DNA from 4 places in the Streptomyces sp. NPDC046831 genome. Region 2 is predicted to be linked to each of the others. Evidence: riboswitches for the same ligand, from Rfam matches in the RefSeq annotation. Region 2 holds a riboswitch; each other region holds the start of a gene.

Region 1 (5,118 bases), on a different contig from region 2:
CACCCGTACGTCCTGCTGTCCGCCGCCGTCTCCCTGGACGGCTACCTGGACGACACCGGCCCCGAGCGGCTGGTGCTCTCCGGCCCCGCCGACTTCGACCGGGTCGACGAGGTGAGGGCCTCCGTCGACGCCATCCTGATCGGCGCCGGCACCCTGCGCACCGACAACCCGCGGCTGCTGGTCAACTCGCCCGGGCGGCGGGCCGCCCGGGTCGCCGCCGGCCGGCCGGAGTACCCGCTGAAGGTCACGGTCAGCACCTCGGGCGACCTGGACCCGGGGGCGCTCTTCTGGCACACCGGCGGGGAGAAGGTCGTCTACACCACCGACCGGGGCGCGGAGCGGGCGTGCGAGGCCGGCATCGCCGCCGACGTCGTGCCGCTGGGCCCGGAGGTGGACTGGCGGCGGCTGCTGGAACACCTGCACGACGAGCGCGGGGTGCGGCGGCTGATGGTCGAGGGCGGCGGCATCGTCCACACCCAGCTGATCCAGCAGCAGCTCGCGGACGAACTGCAGCTCGTCCTGGCCCCGCTGTTCGTGGGCGATCCCGGGGCGCCGCGGCTGTTCGGGCCGGGGGCCTACCAGGGCGGGCGGCTGCGGCTGGTGGAGACACGGGCCATCGGGGACGTCGTGCTCATGCGGTACGAGCCGACGGCTCCCGGCAGCGGACGCCTCGCCTCGCCCGCGGACCGGCACTGGCTGCGCATGGCGTGCGAGCTGGCGGAGCGATGCCCGCCGTCGGCGACCGCGTTCAGCGTGGGCGCGCTGGTGGTGGCCGCCGACGGCACGGAGCTGGCGCGCGGGTACTCCCGCGAGGGCGGTGACCCGGTGGTGCACGCGGAGGAGGCCGCGCTGGCGAAGGTGGACGGCGCCGACCCGCGGCTGCCCGGCGCCACCGTGTACAGCAGCCTGGAGCCCTGCGCGCGGCGGGCCTCCCGGCCCCGTCCCTGCGCCCGGCTGATCCTCGACGCGGGGGTGCGTCGGGTGGTGACGGCCTGGCGGGAGCCGGACACGTTCGTCGAGGCGGCCGACGGGGCCGGGGTGCTGGCGGCCGGGGGCGCGGAGACGGTCGTGCTGCCGGAGTACGAGGAGCGGGCCAAGGCGCCGAACCGGCACCTGCTGGGCTGAGCGGGGGCACCGGTGGGCGTTCCCGGCCGCGGTGAGGGTTCCCTCGGGCCGGTACCGAGGGGCTCACCCGTCGCCCGATCACCAGGGGTTTCCCGTCACCGGTACCGGCGGCGGACACGCGGCCCGGGAAGCGATTGGCCATCTGTCCTGCGCATGCCGTACACTCAAAGCACAACGACGCGGGGTGGAGCAGCTCGGTAGCTCGCTGGGCTCATAACCCAGAGGTCGCAGGTTCAAATCCTGTCCCCGCTACTGAAGGCTCAGGGCCGGAATCCGTTCCAGGATTCCGGCCCTGAGTGCTTTCCGGCAGCCCGCGGTCCCGGTGTGTGTCCGTGTGCTGCGTCACACTCGATCGTCCGGTTCATCCGGTCGGCCCCCACCAACTCGCCCCCCGCGCCGGCTCCGGGAAACCTGGACGGGCGAGACCGGCGTTCGGCGCGTGCGGCAGGAGACGAGTGGTGCGGCCAGGTGAGGTGGAGGACGAGCGGCCGTACGCCCTCAGACCCGGTGACGCCGGTGGGGCGACCGGGCGCGGGCACGGCGGCCGGCAGCCCGGTGACGGAGACGCCGCCCCGCACAACGGCCCACCCGCGGTCAGCCCTCACCCCGCCGCCCCCGCCGCCCCGCGCGGTTCCTCACCCGGCGCCTCCCACGGCATCGGAGCCGGCGGCCGGCCACCCGGCGGCCCCGCGCCCGGTCCGGCAGCCGGGGACAGTGCTGCCGCTCCCGTTCCGCCCGGTGCGGGCGGGCGGCGGCGGATCCCGTACGCCCGTGCCCTCACCCGGCTGCTCCCGGCGCTGCTGCTCGCCGTCGGCGCCTGCTTCGACTGCCTCGCCCCCACCGACGTCACCGCGGCCCCGCTCCTGACGGCCGCGCCCCTGGTCGCCGCGCCGCTGCTGTCCCGGCGGGCCACCGCGCTCACCGGGGCGGCGGCGGTCGCCGTCGTGCTCGCGGTGCACCTCGGCACCGGTGCCGTACGGCGCGTCGAGGCGTTCACCGAACTGGTCACCGTGGCGACCGTCGCGGTGCTGGCCGTGCTCATCAACCTCCTCGTGCGCCGCGGCCACGAGCGGCTGGCCTCCGCCCACGAGATCGCCGAGGCCGCCCAGCGCGCGGTGCTGCCGGAGCCGGCCGGGCGGATCGGCGGGCTGGACGTCGCGGCCTGCTACGAGGCGGCGCAGGCGGACGCGTTCATCGGCGGGGACCTGTACGCCGTGCAGGACACCCCGTACGGCGTGCGGCTCGTCGTCGGCGACGTGCGCGGCAAGGGGATGGGGGCGGTGGCGGCCGTGGCCGTGGTCCTCGGGGCGTTCCGGGAGGCCGCCGAGCAGGAGGCCACGCTGGAGGGGGTGGCGGGCCGGCTGGAGCGGGCGCTGGCCCGCGAGGACGCGCGGCGCGGCGGGCCCGACGCGTGCGAGGACTTCACCACGGCCGTCCTCGCCGAGATCCCGCACGACCGGGCGGTGGTGAGGATCGTCAACCGCGGTCATCCGCCGCCGCTCCTGCTGCACGCCGACGGCACCGTGCGTCCGCTGCTCGCCGCCGAGCCCGCGCTGCCGCTCGGCCTGGAGGACCTCGGCGTCCGGCCCGGCCGTGCGGAGGAGACCCGCTTCCCCGCCGGGGCGACCCTCCTCCTGCACACCGACGGACTGTCCGAGGCCCGCGACGAACGGGGCCGCTTCTACGACCCCGAGCAGCGCCTGGCCGGACGGGCCTTCCGGGACCCGCACGCCCTGCTGGACACCCTCGCGGCGGAGGTGCGCCGGCACACGGGGGACGGCCTGTCGGACGACATGGCCCTGCTGGCCGTACGGCGGTCCTGACGCCGCGTCACCGTGGGTGAGCGTGCCGTCTCCGCGCGCACAACGGCTGACATATCGTCAGGCGGCATGTGCACACGGAGGTTGGCCGACTCGCCCGTATTTGACCCCCGTCGGCCAGATTCTCCGCGCCAATTGGGTTTAACGATCAAGCCGAACGGCTTGGAATCCACGGCCCGGGTCTATTAACGTTCGATAACGCAGCGCGGTCGTCCCAGCCGTCACCCGAGACGGCTCCGTGCGCACGCGCCGAATCCCGTCAGGGAACCGGGGAACCACCAACCTGGGGTGAGTCGAGCGTAGTCCGCCGTGTCGAACGGGCGGTATACGCGCGTAGGAGACCTTCCCGCTCCGAACCCGTCAGCTAACCCGGTAGGCGAACGGAAGGAAAGGAGCGCGCCCGCGTGGCGTCCAACCCGCCTGCCCCCCAGGCCCCGTTCCACACCGGCGGGAACAGCACCGACACCTTCGGGTACGGCAGCCGCATCCCCGACGAGGGCCCGTGGGAGGAGTGGAACCCCACCGCGGACTCCGTCCGCCCGGTCCGTGGCCGGCATCGCGTCACCAAGCAGCGCGGCGGCGGGCTCGCCCGCAGCTCCACCGTCCTCGGCGTCGGCGTCATCGCCGCCGTGGGCGCGGGCGGCATGGCCAGCGCCCAGACCGGCAAGCCGCCGGTGTCGATCTCCATGCCCGATCTGCCCTCCGTGGGCACCCTCTTCGACGACGAGGGCTCCGCACCGGCGGCCCAGGGCTCCGCGACCGCGCTCAGCAGCCTCACCACCAGCGCCGCCGACTCGGCGCAGGGGTCCTCCGACGCGGGCGAGGCCCTGCGCAACCGGATCATGGCCCAGGCCGAGCAGCAGCAGGTCCAGGTCGACACGAAGGCCCAGCAGGCCGCGGCCGCCGCCGCCGCCCGGCAGGCGGAGGAGGCCGCCGCCAAGGCGGTGAAGGAGGCCGAGGCCAAGGCCGCCGCCGCGGAGAAGGAGGCGGAGCAGGAGGCCGCGAAGAAGGCCGAGGCCGAGCGCCTGGCCCGGCTGGCCGCGCAGTACACGCTCCCCACCTCCTCGTACACCCTGACCTCGGCCTTCGGCCAGGCCGGTTCCATGTGGTCCTCCGGCTACCACACCGGGCTGGACTTCGCCGCGCCCACGGGCACCCTCATCAAGGCCGTGCACGGCGGCACCATCACCGAGGCCGGCTGGGCCGGCGCGTACGGCTACCGCACCATCCTCACCCTCGACGACGGCACTGAGCTGTGGTTCTGCCACCAGTCGTCGATCAGCGCGAGCGTCGGGCAGAAGGTCGCCACCGGCGACGTGATCGGCCGCGTGGGCGCCACGGGCAACGTCACCGGACCGCACCTGCACTTCGAGGTCCACCCCGGGGGCCAGGCCACCGGCATCGACCCGGCGGCGTGGCTGCGCGACAAGGGCCTCACCCCCTGACAGCCGCTTCCCGGCCCCGGCGGTCCTGACGACGTCCCCCCGACGTCAGGACCGCCGGTCAGGTGTTTGCCCACCTTTTGCAGCGGATCCGGAATTGAGCGCTCCGGAACGTGCGTTGACACTGGACATGACTTCTCTACGCAAGCTGGGTACGTCCGACCTCGAGGTCTTCCCGCTCGCCCTCGGCGGCAACGTCTTCGGCTGGACCGCCGACGAGGCGCAGTCCTTCGCCGTCCTCGACGCCTACGCGGCCGCCGGCGGCAACTTCATCGACACCGCCGACTCCTACTCGGCCTGGGTGGAGGGCAACAGCGGCGGCGAGTCGGAGACCATCGTCGGCAAGTGGATCAAGGAACGCGGCAACCGCTCCGACGTGGTCATCGCCACCAAGGTCAGCCAGCACCCCGACTTCCAGGGGCTGACCGCCGCCAACATCAAGGCCGCGGCCGACGCCTCCCTGCGGCGCCTGGGCACCGACCACATCGACCTGTACTACACCCACTTCGACAAGCCGGAGGTGCCGGTCGAGGAGATCATCGGCGCCCTCGACGACCTGGTGACGGCGGGCAAGGTCCGCCACATCGCCGCCTCGAACATCTCCGCCGAGCGCCTGCGCGCGTCCCTCGACTTCTCCGAGCGCGAGGGCCTGGCCCGGTACGTGGCGCTGCAGCCCCACTACAACCTGGTCTCACGCGACACCTACGAGGGACCGCTCCGCGACCTCGCCG
Region 2 (5,118 bases):
GGCGTACACCGCGGCGTCGTCGAGGATCTCCTCGATGCGCAGCAGCTGGTTGTACTTGGCCACGCGCTCGGAGCGGGCCGGGGCACCGGTCTTGATCTGGCCGCAGTTGGTGGCGACGGCCAGGTCGGCGATGGTGACGTCCTCGGTCTCGCCGGAGCGGTGGGACATCATGCACTTGTAGCCGTTGCGCTGGGCCAGCTCGACGGCGTCCAGGGTCTCGGTCAGCGAGCCGATCTGGTTGACCTTGACCAGCAGGGCGTTCGCGGCGCCCTCCTCGATGCCGCGGGCCAGGCGCTCCGGGTTGGTGACGAACAGGTCGTCACCGACGAGCTGGACCTTGTCACCGAGCCTGGCGGTGATGGTCTTCCAGCCCTCCCAGTCGTCCTCGAACAGCGGGTCCTCGATGGACACGAGCGGGTACGCCTCGACCAGGTCGGCGTAGTACTCGGTCATCTCGGTGGCGGAGCGCTCCTTGCCCTCGAAGAGGTAGGAGCCGTCCTTGTGGAACTCGGACGCGGCCACGTCGAGCGCCAGGGCGATCTGCTCGCCGGGGGTGTAGCCGGCCTCCGTGATGGCCTCGAGGATGAGGTCGAGGGCCTCGCGGTTGGAGCCGAGGTTCGGGGCGAAGCCGCCCTCGTCGCCGAGGCCGGTGGACAGGCCCTTGCTCTTCAGGACCTTCTTCAGGGTGTGGTAGACCTCGGCGCCCCAGCGCAGGGCCTCGGAGAAGGACTCCGCCCCGATCGGCGCGATCATGAACTCCTGGATGTCCACGTTGGAGTCGGCGTGCGAGCCGCCGTTCAGGATGTTCATCATCGGCACCGGCAGCAGGTGCGCGTTCGGGCCGCCCAGGTAGCGGAACAGCGGCAGGTCGCTGGCCTCGGACGCGGCGTGGGCGACGGCGAGGGAGACGCCGAGGATGGCGTTGGCGCCGAGGGAGCCCTTGTTGTCGGTGGCGTCGAGGTCGAACATCGCCTGGTCGATCAGGCGCTGCTCGGTGGCGTCGTAGCCGACCAGCTCCGGGCCGATCTGCTCGATCACGGCGAGGACGGCCTTCTCGACGCCCTTGCCCTGGTAGCGGTTGGGGTCACCGTCGCGGAGCTCGATGGCCTCGAAGGCGCCGGTGGAGGCGCCGGAGGGGACGGCGGCACGCCCGGTGCTGCCGTCGTCGAGGCCGACCTCGACCTCGACCGTGGGATTGCCTCGGGAGTCCAGGATTTCCCGGGCTACGACGACGTCGATCGACGGCACGAGCATCTCCTTCTTGGATGTGACGCTGGAAGTGCGGGGCTGGTGTGCCTTGCGACTAGAGCCTAACCGTCCCGGGGCCGCCGGCAGCCGACCGACCGCCCCGTGGACAAGCTGACGGTACACATTGTTTCTGCTCGGAACAAAGGGCCCCGGCGAGTCCGGGCCATACCGGAGGAGGGGCGAGCGGGCGGCGGGCGGCGGGCGGCGGGCGGCGGGCGGCGGGCGGCGGGCGGCGGGCGGCGGGCGGCGGGCGGCGGGCGGAAACGAAAAAAGCCCCGCTCCGGTGCGTACGGGGGAACACGCACCGGAGCGGGGAGCCCGGGGGACGGGGTGGACCGGGGGCACCGGGGCGGCCCCGCGGTGCGGGGGCCGCGCCCGCCGGGGTCCGGCGGCCCGGTCAGCGGCCGGCTGTCACTTCAGGTGCAGCTGCTGGCCCGGGTAGATGAGGTCGGCGTTGTCGACGATGTCCTTGTTGAGGTCGAACAGCTTCTTCCAGCCGCCCTGGACGTTCTGCTTCGCCGCGATCCTGCTGAGGGTGTCGCCGGCGACCACCTTGTACTCGCCGTCGCCCTTGGCGACCTTCTTGCCGGTCGGGGTGGTGACGGTCTTCTTGGCGGCCGGGCGCTCGGCGGAGCGGGAGGCCTTCTGCTCGGTGGAGCGGTTGACGGTGCTGCCGCTCTTGGCGGAGCCGCTGTCCGACGAGGACGGGGCGCTGCCGTTGTAGGCGGCGTTGGTCAGGCCCTTGCCGCAGACCGGCCAGGCACCCTTGCCCTGGCCCGCGAGGACCTTCTCGGCGACGGCTATCTGCTGGGCCTTGGTGGCCAGGTCGGCGCGCGACGCGTAGGCCGTGCCCCCGAAGGCGGCCCAGGTCGAGTTGGTGAACTGCAGACCGCCGTAGAAGCCGTTGCCGGTGTTGATGGACCAGTTGCCGCCGGACTCGCACTGGGCGACCGCGTCCCACTGGGAGGCGGTGGCGGCGGAGGCGCTGCCGGCCGCCATCAGCGGGGCGGCGACGGCGGTGCCGGCGACACCGGCGAGCGCGATGGCACGGGTGGCCTTGGACGGACGACGGTGCGTGCCCTTGCCGGAAAACAGCATGGTTGGATCCCCTCACCGACGCCTGCGAGGTGAGCTGTCGGGTTCGGGCCGGTTGAGTTGCCCGGCCGCGTCCCTGTGCGGGACGCGGCTTCACCCCGAGCCGCTCCGGGCAACAGCCCGGTACGGCACTTACCTTGGGTCCCCCGCTCCTGCCTGCGGCGCATGATGCGACGACTGTTCCCGTGCGGCCGCTGGCAGGATTCGGCGTTGCGGCAGCCGGGGCTCGCGGTGACGAGCGATCACGACCGTAGACACGGCTGCCGCGGAATTTCAAAGACGATCAGGGCTTCTGAGACTCATCCCACACTTTCACCGAAACGGACATTCAGCACTAATACTGACGTGAACTGCCCCTACTTTCGGGCGTTTTCGGTGCCTACATCCAGCGTCTGACCGGTGACGATGCTGTTCGGGTCGGAGCCGATCGCCGCCCTGTTCGCCGCGTACAGCGCATGCCATCCGCCGTCGAGGTCAAGGGAGTCGGCGATGGACGCGAGGGAGTCGCCGGCGCGGACGATGTAGGAACCTCCGGCGGCGGGCGTGTCGTCGGTCTCACGCACGGCGTGACGGCCGGCCGACGCGGCGGTGAGGTTCTCGGCCGGGTCCTCCGCGGCGCTGCCGCCGCGATGGCGGCCGGTGCCGAGCGCCCCGGTGTCCACGAGGGCCGAAGAACCGCCGGTCTGTTCCCAGTTGTCCGAGTCGTCCGATCGGGGCGGCACGGACGGCGAGCTGCCGGGAGCCTGCGTGTCGCGGGGTGCGGCGGGCGCGGACGTGCCGGACTCGGCCGGATCGTCCGTTTTGGCGGATGAAGAGGCGGAAGAGCCCGAAGAGGGCGCCTTCGGACGGGAATCAGCCGCGGAGCCGGACGAGGGGGACGAATCGGCGCCGGACGAGGGCCGGGCGTCGCCGGGCGACCGCGTGGAGTCCCCGGCCTCGCCGGACAGCCCCGAGTCGGGCGTCCGGGGCGAGCCGGTGGAACGGGATGAACCGGACGAGGAGGACGAGTCGTTGCCCACACCGGTGTCCACGTCGGCCGAACCGGTGTCCTTGTGCAGCCCGGAGAGGAGTCCGCAGGTGGGCCAGGCGCCCGGGCCCCGGTCGTCGAGGATCTTCTCGGCGACGGCTATCTGCTGGGAGCGGCTGGCCTGGTCGGCGCTCGGCGCGTAGGTGAGCCCGCCGTACTTGTCCCAGTCCTCCTGGGACAACTGCAGCCCGCCGTAGTAGCCGTTGCCGTTGTCGGCGCTCCAGGAGCCACCGCTCTCGCACTCCGCGACCTTGTCCCACGTGGTGCCTTCCGCCGCGCTGGCGCCGCTGGCGCCGAGCAGCGGGATGGCGATGGCGGATCCGGTCACTCCGGCCGCGACGAGCACGGCCGGGGCCTGACGGGGCCGCCGGTGACGACCGTTCCCGGAGAGCATGCGGAAACCTTTCGTGGGACAGCGATGAGCTGCGCGGCGGATGAGGCAGGGCGCCGCGCTGATGCGTGAACGTATCGGCTGACAATCGCCTGTCACAAGTTAATGCCGCGTAGATCACGCGAACATCACAGAGTTGAGCGTGTGTCACCTTTGCCTTCGTCAACGAGGGGATGAACAAACGCTTCTTCGCCCGCGTATTCCTCTGGGAAGCAGGAGGCTAGGAAGCGGCCGGCGTGAACCGGACGGGCAGCGTGCGCAGGCCGCGCATGATGAGCCCGCCCCGCCAGCGCAGGTCGGCCGGTTCCGCGTCGAGTCGCAGATCGGGCAGCCGGGTGAGGAGCGTGGCGAGGGCCAGCCGGCCCTCCAGCCGGGCGAGCGGCGCGCCGAGGCAGTAGTGGATGCCGTGGCCGTACCCGAGGTGCTGGTTGTCCCGCCGGCCGAGGTCGAGCACGTCCGGGTCGGCGAACCGCTCGGGGTCCCGGTCCGCCGCGGCGAGGACGACGAGGACCGGGTCGCCGGGGGCGATGTCCTGCCCTCCGATGGTGAGGGGGCGGGTGGCGAAGCGCCAGGTGGCCATCTCCACCGGGCCGTCGTAGCGCAGGAGTTCCTCGACGCCGGTCTCCAGCAGGCCGGTGTCGCCGGCCGCGAGCGCCCGCTGGAGCCGGTCGCGCGGCCCGGGGTGGGTCAGGAGGGCGTAGGTGCCGTTGCCGATGAGGTTGACGGTGGTCTCGAACCCCGCGAAGAGCAGGATGAAGGCCATGGCGGCGGCCTCGTTCTCGGTGAGGTGCTCGCCGTGGTCCGAGGCGCGGATGAGACCGGAGATGAGGTCCTCGCCCGGCTCGGGCTCGGCGGGCAGGGCCGCCCGCTTGCGGTGGATCAGGTCGGCGAGGTAGCCGCGCATCATCTTCACCGACCGGGCCACGCCGCCACGCGACCCGCCCGCCCGCCTCCCGCCGCCCCCGGCGGACGACGGCGTCCGGCCGGCGGCCGTCGGGTTGCCGTGGCGGATCATCATGCCCGCCCAGTCCCGGAAGTCGTCCTGGTCCTCGCGGGGGACGCCGAGCAGGTCGCAGATGGCGTAGATGGGGAGCGGGAAGGCGAACTCGTGGATGAGGTCCGCGCTGCCCCGCCCGGCGAACCGGTCGATGAGGCCGTCGGTCAGCTCCTGCACGCGCGGCGCGAACGCGGCGACGCGGCGGGGGGTGAACGCCTTGCTGACGAGGCGGCGCAGCCGGGTGTGGTCCGGCGGGTCGATGTTGAGCAGGTGCGTCATCAGCTCGGCCTTGCGCTCGCCCGGGATGCCGGTCTTGCCCCTGGCGTGCGCGGGCTCGTCGTGGTGCGCCGGGTTCTTGCT
Region 3 (5,118 bases), on a different contig from region 2:
CCTGGGCGTCCTGCGTCGTGCTCCGGCCGTGCCGCGCCGGAGGCCCCCGTTCCGGACGCAGCCGCGCAGCCGCGCTGCCGGGCCGTGCGGCGGGAGCGGGTGCCGGCCGCGCGCCGGTGCGCGCTTCCGCGCCGGGCGCTTCAGCCCGCCCGGTGCACCACCGCGTCGCAGAGCTCCAGCAGCGCAGCCTTCGCCTCGCACTCCCGCAGCGGGGCCAGCGCGGCCCGCGCCTCCTCGGCGTAGCGGACGGTGTCCCGCCGCGCCTGCTCCAGCGCCGGGTGGGCGCGCAGCGCGGCGAGCGCCTCCGCGTGCCGTGCGTCGTCGCTCAGGTCGGATTCCAGCAGCTCGCACAGCGCGACGTCCTCGGCGAGCCCCTGCCGCGCCGCACGCTCCCGCAGCCGCAGCACCGGCAGCGTCGCGATGCCCTCCCGCAGATCGGTGCCCGGCGTCTTGCCGGACTCGCGCGAGTCGCTCGCGATGTCCAGGACGTCGTCCGCGAGCTGGAAGGCGACTCCCAGCCGCTCCCCGTACTGCGTCAGCACGTCGACGACCGTCTCGTCGGCGCCGGACATCATCGCCCCGAAGCGGCACGACACCGCCACCAGCGATCCCGTCTTGCCGCCGAGCACGTCCAGGTAGTGGTCGACCGGGTCCCGTCCGTCCTGCGGCCCCGCCGTCTCCAGGATCTGGCCGGTGACCAGTCGCTCGAACGCGACGGCCTGCACCCGCACCGCCTCCGGTCCGAGGTCGGCGAGGATCTGCGAGGCCCGGGCGAACAGGAAGTCGCCGGTGAGGACCGCGACGGAGTTGCCCCAGCGGGCGTTCGCGCTGGGCACCCCGCGCCGCACCCCGGCCTCGTCCATCACGTCGTCGTGGTACAGCGTCGCCAGGTGGGTGAGCTCCACGACCACCGCGGACGGCACGACCCCCGGCGCGTACGGGTCCCCGAACTGCGCCGCCAGCATCACCAGCAGTGGCCGGAAACGCTTCCCGCCCGCCTTGACGAGGTGCTGCGCGGCCTCCGTGATGAAGGGGACCTCGCTCTTCGTGGCTTCGAGCAACCCTTCCTCGACAGCCGCCATTCCGGCCTGGACATCGGCTTCGAGAGCCTGGTCCCGCACGCTCAGCCCGAACGGCCCGACGACGGTCACGAGGGGTCTCCTGTCTGCTGGTGTCTGCTGGCGCTTACACGGTTTGTCGATAGGTCGCTGCCACCACTCAAGTCAGCGTATCCGGTCACGTTTCGATCACCGATATCGCCCACCGATACAGGCCAGGCGGTATCGGATCACGCCCGGTATGCACTTCATCGGCAGATAAGTGTGTATTTCAGCCGACTCCTCTCTCCTACCCGCTCCGCCGCGCCCCTCACCGGCGCCACCCTCCATTCCGGCCATGCTCCCGCTCCCCTGCCCCGCATGACGACGGCCTCGCACAGCGGGTCGTGGACCGCGCGGCCCGCGCTCCCGGGCCCGTTCCGCTCTCCATCGTCGCCCCCTGGCCAAGGCTCGGTGACGACTCCTCCGCACGGACCGCCGATCACCTGACCCTTTTGCTCTTATTGGGCGGTATTCCCCGTTGGCACCGAATGCCCCTGGCGGCGCAAACCGTGATTTGGGCCACTCGGCGGACCGGGCGCACCGAACGGCCGCCCGCACCGTTCTCCCCTGTCCGGCAAGCGAGTTGACCCTTGGCAACCGCAAAGGATCAAGCACCCCATACCCTCCGGTCCAAGGTCAATCAGGGCGTTGTGTGATTCCGGCACTTGTTCCGGACATGTGCTCTCGCATACGTTCCCGGCCGTCGGGTGGACGCCGAATCCTGCCACCGCCCGAGAACCCATCGACCGAACCACGCACGGCAGGAGCGGGGGACCCAGGTAAGTCGCCGGGCCGGAGCCGCACGACACGTCCGACGCGTCGTGCGCCGCACCGGAACGGCTCGGGGTGAAGTCGTGCTCCCGACGGAGCACGGCCGGGCAGTTCCCGCCCGAACCCGACAGCTCACCTCGCAGGCGAAGGAGAGGAACTCGCCCATGCCTGCCCAGGCTCAGCCCCGCCGCACCCGCACCCGTACCGCCCGCCTGACCCGCACCCTCGCCGTCGCCGGCACGGGTGTGGCCGTCCTCGCCCTGCCGCTCTTCGGCGCCACCGGCGCCTCCGCCGCCCCGGCGGAGTCCGCCCCGGCGGAGTCCGCCCCGGCCACCGCGACCGCCCTCGGCTACCCGAACAACCTCGACGGGTGGATCCGGGCCTCCCTCTCGGTCATGGCCAAGAACGGCATCCCGGGCTCGTACAACGGCATCCACCGCAACATCATGCGCGAGTCCTCGGGCAACCCGCGGGCCATCAACAACTGGGACTCCAACGCGGCCAAGGGCATCCCGTCCAAGGGTCTGCTCCAGGTCATCGACCCGACGTTCAAGGCCTACCACGTGCCCGGTACGTCCTTCGACATCTACGACCCGGTCGCGAACATCACCGCCGCCTGCAACTACGCGGCCAAGCGGTACGGCTCGATCGACAACGTCTTCGGCGCCTACTGACGGACCGGCACCGGCAGCGGCCGGGGGCGGGCGTCCGGCGGCGCCCGCCCCCGCGGCGCTTCCCGGCCGGGCCGGTCGGCGTCGCCCGGCCCGCCCGCGTCCGCTCCGGCGGGCACCCGGCGGCCCCCGCCGCGACGGCCGCGCACCGCAAGGACCGGCCGCCTCGACGGCCGGGTGCCGGGCACGACGCACCGGGCCGGAGGCGGTCCGCCTACCGGCCCGGGAACAACCGCTCGAGGACGACGGCGATGCCGTCGTCCTCGTTCGACAACGTGACCTCGTCGGCCACCGCCTTGAGTTCGGGGTGGGCGTTGGCCATCGCGACGCCGCGGGCGGCCCACTGGAACATCGGGACGTCGTTGGGCATGTCACCGAAGGCGAGGGCGCGGTCACGGCTCACCCCCAGGTGCTCGGCGGCCAGCGCCAGCCCGGCGGCCTTGGTGATCCCGCACGGCTGGAGTTCGACGGTGCCGGGGCCCGACATGGTGACCGTCGCCAGGGAACCGACCACGGCGCGCGCCACCGCCGCCAACTCGTCGTCCGCCAGTCCGGGATGACGCAGCAGCACCTTGCTGACCGGCAGGGTCCACAGGTCGTCGCGCCGTTCGACGCGCACGGCGGGCAGCGTGGGGTGCGGCATCACGTATCCGGGCTCGATGAGCGTGAGCCCGTCGACCCCGTCCTGGTCCACCGCCGCGTACACCTCCCCCACCTCGGCCTCGATCTTGCCGAGCGCGGTCTCGGCGAGCTCCCGGTCGAGGGTGACCGACCACAGCAGCCGGTCCGCCCCGGCGTCGTACAGCTGCGCGCCCTGGCCGCACACCGCCAGCCCCGTGCTCCCCAGCGTCTCGCACAGCGGCCGCACTCTCGGCGCCGGACGCCCGGTCACGACCAGATGCCGGGCACCGGCGTCCGCCACCCGCGCCAGTGCGGCGAGCGACCGCTCGGACACGGTGTCGTCGCCGCGCAGCAGCGTTCCGTCCAGGTCAGTGGCGACGAGGGCATATGCGAGGGAGGCGGCCATGATCAGAGAATACGGATCCGCGGTCCCTCCGACTCAACGGAATCCGGACGTCCGCGGCCGACGCCGTCCGGATTCCGGCCGTGTCCCTCGATGGCCCCGATCCTCTCTGTCCGCGCCCGGACGGCACCAGGACGACGCCAGGCCGGAATTGCCCACTCCGACACGGACATCGCGGACATCGAACACCCTTTGGACACTGCCCAAGACAGGCACCGCCCCCGTAACGTGTGGCGCGACCACACACCGAGCTCGGCGTCCGCACGGCAGGTGACCGGGCCCGGCGTGCGCGAGAGCGGCACAGCGCACCACGAGGGCGTGCACGACGGCGTGCGCGACAGACAGCACGAAAGAGAGGCAGTCACCCCATGCCCCCCTTCGAGGTCCCCGAGGGCGACCCCTTCGGCCCGCACAACCTGCCCTACGGCGTCTTCTCCCGCGCCGGTTCCGCCGAACGCACCGTCGGCGTCCGGCTCGGCGACCACGTCCTCGACGCGGGGGCGGCGGCCGTCGCGCTGGGCTCGCCGTACGCCTCCCTGCTCGCCCGGCCGACCCTGAACCCGCTGCTGGCCGCGGGCCGCACGGCGTGGTCCGACGTGCGGCGCGCGCTGACGGCGTGGGTGACGGTGCCGTCCCACCAGGAGACGGTCGCGCCGTTCCTGCACCCCCTGTCCTCCGTGACCCTGCACCTGCCCTTCGAGGTCGCGGACTACGTCGACTTCTACGCCTCCGAGAACCACGCCCGCAACGTCGGGCAGATCTTCCGCCCGGACGCCGTGGACTCGCTGACCCCCAACTGGAAGCACCTGCCGATCGGTTACCACGGCCGCTCGGGCACGGTGGTGGTGTCGGGGACGGACGTCGTACGGCCGTCGGGCCAGCGCAAGGCGCCCACGGACCCCGCCCCCGTCTTCGGGCCGTCCGTCCGGCTGGACATCGAGGCGGAGGTCGGCTTCGTGGTGGGCGTGCCGTCGGCGCTGGGGCAGCCGGTGGCCCTGGGCGACTTCCGGGAGCACGTCTTCGGGCTGTGCCTGCTCAACGACTGGTCCGCCCGGGACATCCAGGCCTGGGAGTACGTCCCCCTCGGCCCGTTCCTCGGCAAGTCCTTCGCCACGTCGGTGTCGGCGTGGATCACCCCGCTGGACGCCCTGGAGGAGGCCCGGGTGGCCCCGCCGGAGCGCACGCATCCACTGCTGCCCTACCTGGACGACGCCGAGGAGGAGCCCGGCGGTTACGACCTGCGGATCTCGGTCGCGATCAACGGGCACACGGTGTCCGAGCCGCCCTTCTCCACCATGTACTGGACGGCCGCCCAGCAGCTCGCGCACATGACAATCAACGGCGCCTCGCTGCGCACCGGGGACCTGTACGGCTCCGGCACGGTGAGCGGCCCGCAGCCCGACCAGCGCGGCTCGCTGCTGGAGCTGACCTGGAACGGCCGGGAGCCCCTCGAACTCCCCGACGGCAAGCGGGCGTTCCTGGAGGACGGCGACGTGGTGACCCTGTCGGCGTGGGCCCCCGGCGCGAACGGAGCCCGCGTGGGCCTCGGAGA
Region 4 (5,118 bases), on a different contig from region 2:
ACGGTGCCCTGACCATGCTGGTCACCGGTGTGATCCTGGTCGGCCTCAACCAGGCCGACGACCAGCACGTCAACAACATCAAGATCGGCGTGAAGCTGGCGCTGCTGATCGTGATCCTGGGCCTGGTCTACGTGAAGCGGGACGAGGAGAAGGTGAGCAAGGGAATGTTCGGGCTGGTCGGGCTCCTGACCACGGCGAACATCTTCATCGCGGTGCTCTGGACCTGATCGGCACGGGCGAACGCGCGCCGGTCCCCGGGACCGGCGCGCGTTCGCGTCCACGCCCGCTCCCGGCGGCGACGGCCGGCCGGTCGCGCCGGCCGCCGTGCACCGGGCCGAGCGTCCCGCGCGCATCCGGCGGAACGCGCGGCGCGGCGGAGCGGCCGGCGCGTGGATACGCGCACGGGTCCCCCGTGCCGTGCCGGGCCGGGGCGCCGCCGGATCGGGCCGGAGACGCCCCGGAGCACAGCCACGCGCCGCCGGTCAGGCCGGGCGCACCACGCTGTGGATCGCCGACTCGCCGTCGTAGTAGATGGACTCCTCCCGCACGTAGGCGCCGGGCTTCGGGGCGTGAATCATCATGCCGTCGCCGATGTAGACGCCGACGTGGCTGATGTCGTCGTAGAAGAAGACCAGGTCCCCGGGCCGGGCCTGGGAGAGCGGAACCGTCGTCCCCGCGTCGACCTGGTCGTAGGTGGTGCGCGGCAGGGTGACGCCGGCGGCCTTCCAGGCGGCCTGGGTGAGTCCGGAGCAGTCGTAGGAGCCGGGGCCCGTGGCGCCCCAGACGTACGGCTTGCCGATCTGGTCGCGGGCGAAGGCGAGGGCCTTGTCGGCCTTGGTGGCGGAGGAGGGGTCCGACGTCGAGGAACCCGTCGGCCCCGTCGGGCTCCCGGACGGCTCCGCGCCCGGCCCCGAGGTGCCGGCGTCCTGTCGCGCGGCCTGCTCCGCCGCCTGAGCCGCCTGCTGCCGGGCCAGCTCCGCCGCCTTGCGGGCGGCCTCCTGCTGCCGCTGCTCCTGGAGGGCCGCCAGCCTCGCCTTTTCCTGCGCGTTCAGGGTCGCCAGCAGCTCGCGCGCGTCCGCCAGCTTCCGCTGGACGGTGATCTTGGCCGTCTTGATGTCGCCCTGCGACTCGGTCAGCGTCTCCAGGCTGCGGGTGGCCTCCCGCCGCTTCTCCATGGTCGCCGACTGCTGCGTGACGTAGTCGTCGACCATGCTCTTCTGACGCTCGGTCAGCCTGCTCATCAGCTGCGCCTGGTCGAAGTAGTCCTGGGGCGTGTTCGCGAGCAGGAAGGTTGCGGTGTCGGGCGCGGAGGCTCCGGTGCGGTACTGGGCGGCCGCGAACGACCCCAGCCGCTCCCGTGCCCTGTTGAGCCGTTCGGTGCGCTTGGCCACGTCGTCGAGGAGAGTGGCGACGCGCTTGCGCTGCTTGCCGGTCTTCTCCTTGGCCGCGTTGTACTTCTCGGTCGCCGACTCGGCCTGGCGGTACAGGTCGTCGACCTTCTTCTCGACTTCTTCGATGCTCGGCCTGTCGTCGTCGGCGGGGGCGGCGTTGGCCGACTGGGCGAGCAGGGCCACCGAGGTGAGGGCGGCGGTGGCCAGGGCGGGGGTGCGTATGCCTGCCACACCCGTACCCGTGGGACGCGTCTTGCGGTGCGACGCCAAGGGAGGCGACTCCTTCCATCGTCCGCCTACCGGGTTAGCTGTCGGGTTCGGGCGGGTGGTTCGGAAGGGTTGCCCTACGGTCCGTGCTCGCGTGGAGGTGCGGAGGACCGATTCACCCCGGGGTTCGGTGTGGGTCCCCGGCTCCGGCCCGCATGGCGGCGAGTCCGGACTCGGCGGAGGCCGCACGGCCGGCGACGTTCGCCGGAGAGGGTCGTACGGCCCGACGGCACGCTAGCCAACTGGTGTGGCTGTTGTGAAGGTTGGTGCACGATATGCCCGATACATTTTCGTGACCCGGCGCGCGTTCGCCGTTCCGGTGATCGTCCGGCTTCGCTCGGTGAGGAGATCTTCCGGTCGGTCGGCCGTGGCCGGGTGGGGGCAGTCATGACCTATCGCGCTCGATCGGTCACCGATATGACCTGATCGCGGTCGGTCGTCGTCGGTCGTGGACGGTCACCGGCCGGCCGGAGCGGGCGATGTTTCAGGGCGGCGACGGGTTGTCGGTGCGGAGCCCTAGACTCGTAGAGCGATGAGCAGCCTCTTTGACGACAGCTTCCTGGCCGACCTCCAGGCCCCGCGGGGCCACGAGGAGGAGCCCCCGCCGCCCGAGGACGATCACGCTCCGGAACCGGTTCCGGACGATCTGTTCGGGGGGAAGTTCGACGTGCCGCCGGACCGGTGGGACGGCGCAGGCCGGAGCGCGGGAGGGTACTACCGCGACGGCGCCCCGCGTCCGGTCGTGGACGCCGCCGCGCTCCTGCAGGGGCTCAACGACAACCAGCGCGCCGCGGTCGTGCACGCCGGTTCGCCGCTGCTCATCGTGGCCGGCGCCGGCTCCGGCAAGACCCGTGTGCTCACGCACCGCATCGCCTACCTGCTCGCCGAGCGGGGCGTCCACCCCGGCCAGATCCTCGCGATCACCTTCACGAACAAGGCCGCGGGGGAGATGAAGGAGCGCGTCGAGCAACTCGTCGGCCCGCGTGCGAGCGCGATGTGGGTGATGACCTTCCACAGCGCCTGCGTCCGCATCCTGCGCAGGGAGTCGAAGAAGCTCGGCTTCACCTCGTCCTTCTCGATCTACGACGCCGCGGACTCCAAGCGCCTGATGGCCCTGGTCTGCCGCGATCTCGACCTGGACCCGAAGCGCTACCCGCCGAAGTCGTTCAGCGCCAAGATCAGCAACCTCAAGAACGAGCTGATCGACGAGGAGGACTTCGCCGCCCAGGCCACCGACGGCTTCGAGAAGACCCTCGCCCAGGCCTACGCCCTGTACCAGTCGCGGCTGCGCGAGGCGAACGCCCTCGACTTCGACGACCTGATCATGACGACGGTCAACCTGCTGCGCGCCTTCCCGGACGTCGCCGAGCACTACCGCCGCCGCTTCCGGCATGTCCTCGTCGACGAGTACCAGGACACCAACCACGCCCAGTACGCCCTCGTGCGGGAGCTCGTCGGCACCTCCGAGCACCCCGTGGACGTACCCCCGGGCGAGGACGACGTCCCGCCGGCCGAGCTGTGCGTCGTGGGTGACGCCGACCAGTCGATCTACGCCTTCCGCGGCGCGACCATCCGCAACATCCTCCAGTTCGAGGAGGACTACCCGGACGCGACGACCATCCTGCTGGAGCAGAACTACCGCTCGACGCAGACGATCCTGTCCGCCGCGAACGCGGTCATCGAGCGCAACGAGTCCCGGCGCCCGAAGAACCTGTGGACCAACGCGGGCGCCGGTGCCCGGATCACCGGGTACGTCGCGGACACCGAGCACGACGAGGCCCAGTTCGTCGCCGACGAGATAGACCGTCTGACCGACGCGGGCGACGCCAAGGCCGGCGACGTCGCCGTCTTCTACCGGACCAACGCCCAGTCCCGGGTGTTCGAAGAGGTCTTCATCCGCGTCGGCCTGCCCTACAAGGTCGTCGGCGGGGTCCGCTTCTACGAGCGCAAGGAGGTCCGGGACGTCCTGGCCTACCTGCGGGTGCTGGCCAACCCCGAGGACTCGGTGCCCCTGCGCCGCATCCTCAACGTGCCCAAGCGGGGCATCGGGGACCGCGCCGAGGCGATGATCGACGCCCTCGCCCAGCGCGAGAAGATCAGCTTCCCGCAGGCCCTGCGCCGTGTCGACGAGGCGTACGGCATGGCGGCCCGCTCCACGAACGCGGTCAAGCGGTTCAACACGCTCATGGAGGAGCTGCGCACGATCGTCGAGTCGGGCGCCGGCCCGGCCACGGTCCTGGAGGCGGTCCTCGAACGCACCGGCTACCTGGCCGAGTTGCAGGCGTCCACCGACCCGCAGGACGAGACCCGCATCGAGAACCTGCAGGAACTCGCGGCCGTCGCGATGGAGTTCGAGCAGGAGCGGGGCGAGGGAGAGCCGGGCACGCTGGCCGACTTCCTGGAGCAGGTGGCGCTCGTCGCCGACTCCGACCAGATACCCGACGAGGAGGACGGCGACGGCGTCATCACGCTGATGACCCTGCACACCGCCAAGGGCCTGGAGTTCCCGGTCGTGTTCCTCACCGGCATGGAGGACGGCGTCTTCCCGCACATGCGCGCCCTCGGCCAGACCAAGGAGCTGGAGGAGGAGCGGCGGCTGGCGTACGTCGGCATCACCCGCGCCCGCGAGCGGCTCTACCTGACCCGTTCGGCGATGCGCAGCGCATGGGGCCAGCCGTCGTACAACCCGCCCTCCCGCTTCCTGGAGGAGATCCCGGCGGCCCACGTGGACTGGAAGCGGACGGGAGGCTCGTCGGCGATGTCCTCCGGCCCGGCGTCCGCGGTGGCGGCCTCGCTGTCGTCGTCCCGTTCGCGTTCGTCGGCGTCCGGCGCCTCCGGGTTCGCCACGCGCCGCACCTCGGACAAGCCGGTGGTGTCCCTGGCCGTCGGGGACCGGGTCACCCACGACCAGTTCGGCCTCGGCACCGTCGTCGCGGTCAAGGGCACGGGCGCCAACGCGGAGGCGACCATCGACTTCGGCGACACCAAGCCGAAGCGGCTGCTGCTGCGGTACGCGCCGGTGGAGAAGCTGTAGTCCCACGGGACGGGGAAGGGCCCAGGCCGTTCGGCCGGGGCCCTTCCCACGTTGCGTCGAGAGCCGGGCCGCCCGCACGCCGGACAACCGGAACGTCGGGACCGCCAGGCGGGGTCGAGGCCGTCAGGCGGGGTTCAGGCCGTGGCTGCGCAGCCACGGGAGCGGGTCGATCGCCGAACCGCCGCCCGGCCGCACCTCGAAGTGGAGGTGGGGGCCGGTCGAGTTGCCGGAGTTGCCGGAGTACGCGATCGGCTCCCCGGCCTTCACCTGCGTGCCGGAGGGCACCCGGTAACTGGAGAGGTGGCAGTACCACGTCTCCGTGCCGTCCTTCGCGGTCAGGATCAGCATGTTGCCGTACGCGCTGTTCCACTGCGTCCGGACCGTGCCGTCGGTCGCGGCCATCACCGTCGTCCCGTACGACACGGG

The links. Region 2 has a riboswitch for cyclic di-AMP ahead of ABZ920_RS17990 (transglycosylase family protein). Riboswitches for the same ligand answer to the same signal wherever they lie in the genome.
Region 1: linked by a shared signal. The riboswitch ahead of ABZ920_RS22775 (M23 family metallopeptidase) and the one ahead of ABZ920_RS17990 (transglycosylase family protein) in region 2 are both predicted to bind cyclic di-AMP.
Region 3: linked by a shared signal. The riboswitch ahead of ABZ920_RS18855 (transglycosylase SLT domain-containing protein) and the one ahead of ABZ920_RS17990 (transglycosylase family protein) in region 2 are both predicted to bind cyclic di-AMP.
Region 4: linked by a shared signal. The riboswitch ahead of ABZ920_RS09000 (NlpC/P60 family protein) and the one ahead of ABZ920_RS17990 (transglycosylase family protein) in region 2 are both predicted to bind cyclic di-AMP.

Annotation. Positions count from the first base shown of each region.
Region 1 covers NZ_JBEYXZ010000029.1:20,848-25,965, reverse strand. The annotation lists gene ABZ920_RS22790 (dihydrofolate reductase family protein) at 1-1,125, shown strand, start outside; tRNA gene ABZ920_RS22785 (tRNA-Met) at 1,304-1,377, shown strand; gene ABZ920_RS22780 (PP2C family protein-serine/threonine phosphatase) at 1,782-2,948, shown strand; cyclic di-AMP (ydaO/yuaA leader) riboswitch at 3,183-3,338, shown strand; gene ABZ920_RS22775 (M23 family metallopeptidase) at 3,350-4,390, shown strand; gene ABZ920_RS22770 (aldo/keto reductase) at 4,518-5,118, shown strand, end outside.
Region 2 covers NZ_JBEYXZ010000019.1:35,770-40,887, forward strand. The annotation lists gene eno (phosphopyruvate hydratase) at 1-1,248, opposite strand, end outside; gene ABZ920_RS17990 (transglycosylase family protein) at 1,660-2,346, opposite strand; cyclic di-AMP (ydaO/yuaA leader) riboswitch at 2,351-2,517, opposite strand; gene ABZ920_RS17995 (transglycosylase family protein) at 2,700-3,764, opposite strand; gene ABZ920_RS18000 (cytochrome P450) at 3,982-5,118, opposite strand, start outside.
Region 3 covers NZ_JBEYXZ010000020.1:110,412-115,529, reverse strand. The annotation lists gene ABZ920_RS18860 (polyprenyl synthetase family protein) at 141-1,151, opposite strand; cyclic di-AMP (ydaO/yuaA leader) riboswitch at 1,835-2,030, shown strand; gene ABZ920_RS18855 (transglycosylase SLT domain-containing protein) at 2,036-2,545, shown strand; gene ABZ920_RS18850 (HAD family hydrolase) at 2,757-3,569, opposite strand; gene fahA (fumarylacetoacetase) at 3,935-5,118, shown strand, end outside.
Region 4 covers NZ_JBEYXZ010000007.1:15,142-20,259, forward strand. The annotation lists gene ABZ920_RS08995 (hypothetical protein) at 1-227, shown strand, start outside; gene ABZ920_RS09000 (NlpC/P60 family protein) at 483-1,661, opposite strand; cyclic di-AMP (ydaO/yuaA leader) riboswitch at 1,669-1,832, opposite strand; gene pcrA (DNA helicase PcrA) at 2,191-4,692, shown strand; gene ABZ920_RS09010 (M23 family metallopeptidase) at 4,816-5,118, opposite strand, start outside.